One region of the Sporacetigenium sp. TC11 genome, then DNA from elsewhere that is predicted to be linked to it. Evidence: riboswitches for the same ligand, from Rfam matches in the RefSeq annotation. Region 1 holds a riboswitch; the other holds the start of a gene.
What was found. Region 1 has a riboswitch for lysine ahead of ACUSRV_RS12150 (acyl-CoA dehydrogenase). Riboswitches for the same ligand answer to the same signal wherever they lie in the genome.
Positions count from the first base shown of each region.

Region 2: another riboswitch for lysine. It lies ahead of ACUSRV_RS10690 (APC family permease); the one in region 1 lies ahead of ACUSRV_RS12150 (acyl-CoA dehydrogenase).

Region 1 covers NZ_JBYVNY010000008.1:79,980-83,179, reverse strand. The annotation lists gene ACUSRV_RS12155 (hypothetical protein) at 1-471, shown strand, start outside; lysine riboswitch at 601-779, shown strand; lysine riboswitch at 978-1,156, shown strand; gene ACUSRV_RS12150 (acyl-CoA dehydrogenase) at 1,283-2,422, shown strand; gene ACUSRV_RS12145 (electron transfer flavoprotein subunit beta) at 2,439-3,200, shown strand, end outside.
Region 2 covers NZ_JBYVNY010000006.1:148,865-152,064, reverse strand. The annotation lists gene ACUSRV_RS10690 (APC family permease) at 14-1,396, opposite strand; lysine riboswitch at 1,520-1,703, opposite strand; gene ACUSRV_RS10685 (prolyl-tRNA synthetase associated domain-containing protein) at 1,794-2,282, opposite strand; gene ACUSRV_RS10680 (LysR family transcriptional regulator) at 2,733-3,200, opposite strand, start outside.

The DNA.
Region 1 (3,200 bases):
GCAAATAAGAAAATGAAAGGTACTAAGAGAAACCTTCAATCTGTAATATTAGACACGAAAGCTCCAATCAAGCATATAAATGGAGACACATTAGACAACAGAAAATCTAACTTAGAAATTGTAAATCCAAAAGAAAAAAATGAATATGAAGTTATAGACGATGAAACTATAGCAGTAATATTAAAAGATAAATACGGTAAGCCTCAAGCAAAAGCTTTAATATCATCTGAAGACTTAGATGAATTAGTAAACGACAATTATACATGGGTTTATCATAAGGGTTATAGACAAGCTCAAGTTATAGCTCATACTCCAAATGGTAAAATTCGCATGGAAGATGTTATAATGAAGCCAGGTGAAGAAGAAAGAGTTCATCATATAAACCTAAATCCATTGGATAACAGAAAAAAGAATTTAGAAAATAAAATAATTGAAAATGAAAATTCAGAAAGTGAAAATGAAGTTGAATAATTAAAAATATTTTCTGAAAATTTCGATTAAAAATTCAAAAATACAATTGACAATATATGGATTAAAATATATAATGAAAACAAGAAATAGTATGAAAGTTATAAACAAGATTAAAAAAGTAAAAATTTTAACATAAATAGAGGTGCAGGGGGAAGGGTAGCTTTTAGATGTTAAGGATAAGAACATCCGATACTGAAAGTGAATGGTTTCTTTGCCGAAAGAATATATTTGTTCTTGAGTATGTTCTTGGGTATAGAGCAGAAGTGCCCTATAACTGCCATAGATTGTTATGGAGAGCTATTTATGTAGTGAAAAGAAAAATTTTCATTGCATAAATAGCTTTTTTTATGCATATATATTTGTATAAGTACGAGCTAATTAATTTTTAATCGATTTCCAAAAATTTACATAAAAAGCCAAAAATGGGATTGACAATAATTAGTCAAAGATATACAATCAAATCAAGAATATTATAAACATTATAAATAAAGGCAAAATTAAAAATTGGCATAAATAGAGGTGCAAGGAAAAGGGTAACTTTTAGATGTTAAGGATAAGAACGTCCGATACTAAAAGCGAATGGTTTCTTTGCCGAAAGAATATATTTGTTCTTAAGTATGTTCTTGGGTATAGAGCAGAAATGCCCTATAACTGCCATAAGATATTATGGAGAGCTATTTATGTAGTGAAAAGAAGGATTTTCATTACATTTATAGCTTTTTTCTATTGTAGAAAAAAGCACTGAAAATCTTTCAGTGCCTTTTATTTATAAACATTAATAATAGAAGACAATAAAAAAGGGGGAATAACAATGGAATTTTGTTTTTCAAAAGAGCATAATATGCTCCAAAAAATGTATAAGGAATTTGCAGATAAAGAGGTAAAGCCTTTTGCCCATGAGGTAGATGAAAAGGAAGAATTTCCTATAAAAACTGTTAAAAAATTAGCAAAGTATGGCTTTATGGGAATACCTTTTCCTAAGGAATATGGAGGTCAAGGTGCAGATAATTTAGCTTATGCTATGGCGGTAGAAGAATTATCTAAGGTTTGTGGAACTACTGGGGTAATAGTTTCTGCTCATACTTCATTATGTGCAGCACCTATTTATGAATTTGGAACAGAGGCTCAAAAACAAAAATATTTAACTCCGCTAGCAAAGGGAGAAAAATTAGGGGCATTTGGATTAACTGAACCTAATGCAGGAACTGATGCTGCTGGTCAACAAACTATAGCAGTTTTAGATGGAGATGAATACATAATAAATGGTTCTAAGATATTTATAACTAATGCAGGATATGCAGATACTTACATAGTTATGGCAATGACAGATAAAAGTAAAGGGACAAAGGGTATATCAGCATTCATAGTTGAAAAAGGAACTGAAGGATTTAGCATAGGAAAACAAGAGCACAAACTTGGAATAAAGGGTTCTGCAACTTGTGAACTTATATTTGAAAACTGTAGAATTCCAAAAGAAAACTTACTTGGAAAAGAAGGTAAGGGATTTGGTATTGCTATGAAAACACTAGACGGTGGACGTATAGGAATAGCAGCTCAAGCATTAGGTATAGCTCAAGGAGCAATAGATGAAACTGTTTCTTATGTAAAAGAAAGAAGACAATTTGGAAAACCTATATCATATTTCCAAAATACGCAATTCCAGGTTGCAGATATGAGTACAAAAACTGAAGCAGCAAGAATGCTTGTTTACAAGGCTGCTAAGACTAAAGACCTAGGGGTAACTTTCTCTAAAGAAGCTGCAATGGCAAAATTATATGCTTCAGAAACAGCAATGGAAGTTACAACAAAGGCAGTACAGTTACATGGTGGATACGGATATACAAGAGAATATCCAGTAGAGAGAATGATGAGAGATGCAAAGATAACAGAAATATATGAAGGAACTTCAGAAGTTCAAAGAATGGTTATAGCGGCTAACGTACTTAAATAAACAGGGGGGATTAAACATGAATATAGTTGTTTGTATAAAACAAGTACCAGATACTACAGAAGTTAGACTTGATCCTAAAACAGGAACATTAATAAGAGATGGGATACCAAGTATTATAAATCCAGATGATAAGAGTGGACTTGAAGCAGCTCTAAGATTAAAAGATGAAATTGGAGCAAATATTACAGTAATTACAATGGGGCCACCACAAGCTGAAGAAGCATTAAGAGAAGCATTTGCAATGGGTGTAGATAGAGCAATACTTTTAACTGATAGAGCATTTGCAGGTGCAGATACATGGGCTACATCAAGTACAATAGCAGGAGCACTTAAAAAATTAGATTACGATTTAATAATAGCTGGAAGACAGGCAATAGATGGAGATACAGCACAAGTTGGACCTCAAATAGCAGAACATTTACAAATACCTCATGTAAGTTATGTTGAGGATTTAGATATATATGAAAAAGATATTATATTAAAAAGAGTATTTGAAGATGGATATCACAAAATAAAGGTTAAAACTCCATGTCTTATAACTACATTAAAGGAAATGAATGAACCTAGATACATGAGTGTAGGGGGCATATTTGATGCTTATAGAGAAAAGCAAGTAGAGATATGGACTGTAAATGATATAGAAGTTGACATGGCAAATATGGGTCTTAAAGGTTCTCCTACTAAAGTTAAAAAATCATTTACTAAGGGAGCAAAGAGTGCTGGAAAAGTATTTGAAGTAGATGCAAAAGAGGGAGCAAAAATAATAGTTGAAAAACTA
Region 2 (3,200 bases), on a different contig from region 1:
TAATCCCCCTGTCTTATATGTTTTGTCTTCTTTTGTTTTTTCTATCAAAATATATATAAAATATTATACCTATCGCTGGAACAAGTAAACCTATAATTGAAGTTTGAGGATCTTCAATAAATGTATTTACCATTAATCCTAAGAATAAAATAGTTGTTAATATTACTGTAACAGGGTATCCAATTACCTTGTAAGGTCTTTCTGCACTTGGGAATTTCTTTCTGTAAACCATAACAGCATATACCCCTAAAGTGTTAAACAACATCCCTGAGAATACAACTAAAGAAGTTAACTGATTTAAGTCTCTTAGTAATACCAAAACTATAGATATTATACATTGTACAATTAAAGCATTATGAGGAACTTTATGTACAGGATGTAATGTTTTAAAGCTTTCAAAGAAATGACCTTCTTGACTCATCGCATAATACATTCTAGGAAATGCTAGTATACATCCATTTAAAGCACCAAACATAGCTATTACCATACCTACTATAACTAAAATACTACCGGTATTCCCCATTAACTTTTGTGCTGCATGTGTTCCTAAATAATACTCATTACTTGCTATTAGACTTTGAATTTCTTCAAAAGGTATAACTCTATATATAGAATAATTAAATAATGTATAAAGTACTGTTATTGAAACAATAGATATTATAATTGCAAGAGGTAGGTTTTTCTTAGGATTTTTTACCTCTTCAGCTACAGTATTTAAATTAGTCCATCCTTCATATGCCCATAAACTTGCAACAACTGCAAATGCCACCATACTTATAATTGAGCCAAAGCTTACGTCACCAGCCACTGGAGCTAAACTTAAATCCGGTGTTACTTTACCAAATACAAGGCCTAAAACCATTATTATTCCAATAGGTATTAATTTTGCAACCATAGAAATATTTTGAAGTTTTGATCCAAACTTAACACCAAAATAATTTACAACTGTAAGTAATATTATCAATGCTATAGCAACAAACTTAACTGTCCATTCCCCCATAGGAAGTATAGCAGTTAAAGCACTTGGAAGTGCAATTGCCAAAGCTGCAATAGAACCAGGACCAGCTATTAACCAGTTGTTAAATCCACTTAAAAAACCAACTATAGGTGAATATGCATTACTTAAATATACAGTAAGTCCTCCAGCACGAGGATCTGATGCACCTAGTTCTGCATAACAAATTCCGCCTAATAATGAAATTACTCCTCCTAAAACCCAAGTTAATAAGGCTAACCCTAAACTCATTCCAGTTCTCATTAATACATATGACCCTAAATAAAAAATTCCAGAGCCTACCATTATACCGCCTAAAATACTTACCCCACCAAATAAACTAATTTCTTTTTTAAAGCCAGACTCCGTATTTTGAGTTGGCTGTGCTAAATTATTATTCATATATTATTCCTCCCATTATATTCCATATTTAAAAAATTGCAAAATAAAAACACCTAACAGGCTTGTCAGGTGTATACATACGTATAGCAAAGCTAAAGACAATCCTCTCTCCCTTCTGGCTCAATGTGAGATAGCGCAACATCAAAGTATCGAGCATATACAATGATGACAGTCCTGCACCTATTTGATACAGACCCAGCAATCAGACTTTGGTATCTGAAGCTTCGGCGGTGGCTCCTTTTACTATATGTCATAGGCTTCCAACCTCGATATAGTTACTCTTAACAACCGCGCCTCTACCCCACCCTTTAGGATGAGGATTTTTATGAAGTTTTGATTTTTAATATCATAACACTATATTTATATGTTGTCAACATTATCCATATTACAATCAATACTAAATAGTCAAATAATGAATTGTGTTTTTATTATTTTCTACTAGTTTCTTAAGGTTATCAAAAGATATCCAAACCGTTGCTGTATTGTCATTAGGATGAACCCCTAGCTTTTGTTTATTTATTAAATCTCTGTCAAATACAACCTCAACTAAATGGTCTTCATCGTTTACAACACCTAAAGGAGTTACAGCACCTTTACTTAGATTTAAATACTTTGATAGCCTCTCTTCAGATGCAAAACTCAAACCAGTTGTACCAAGTTGCTCCCTTATGTTTTTTAGATCAGCTTGTTTATCTTTATCTAGTACAACAAGAAAATGTCTTTTTCCCTTTGCATCTCTAATAAATAAATTCTTACATACATCTCCATGTTTTGAAATACCTAGATCATCCATTTCTTCTATTGTGTAAACTGGTGGATGGTTTGTCACCTCATATGTAATGTTTAATTCATCAAGTTTTTGAAAAACCTTTTGTTGCTTGTCCATAATATACCTCCTCTTTATTTCATAGAACTAGTGATAATAAAATCTCTAATCACTATTATACTATATTTTCCAATTAAGATAATTTATAATTTTTTAAATTAATGTACAATTATATGCAATTTTATCTAACAAAGCCAAATCAATAAAATATATTGAGTAGTTATGCTTCGTAATTGATGATACAATTAAGAAGAATATCTTTAAAAGGAGTGATTACAATTAAGAAATTCCCTAAGCATATGTTTATTATGCAAATGATTGTAAATTTATTACTGATAACGTATGGATTGAATGGTTTGTTTAGAGCACCCAATAAAGCCATTATGTATCTTGTTATGACTATAGTAGGTGTAGGCGGAATTATAATAGATACTATCGTGTATAAGAAAAACAAAAAAGAAAAAGATAATTAGATAAGCATATCAACTAAAAACATTAAATAAAAAGACCTCATATATGAAGGTCTTTTTTGTTATGTAAATCATTATAATCAATATTAAAGTTTTCCCTCACTAATTGCATAAACAACGACATTGCAGGACTAATCCATTTATTCTTGTGATAAGCGTAAATTGCTGTGATTTTGGTATCAGAGCAGCCTACCTCCAGTTCTTTTAACTTACCATTTTTCAGTTCTTCTTCTACTGTGAAGCGAGGCAATAAAGAAATTCCTAAATTACTTGCAACGCATCTTTTTATTGCTTCAATACTCCAAAGTTCAGTTGTGTTATTTAAGAATATCTTTTTATCACAAAAATAATTTTCAATTATTTTTCGATAAATAGATTCAGGCTCATTAACAATAAGACTTGTATTTATTTCTTGGTTATGTTTGCAAAAATCAAATTTATCTTGCTCTAATAAAGGTGAACATATTAAAGCTAAAGGGAAATCAGATAGCTTAATAGTAATCAAACT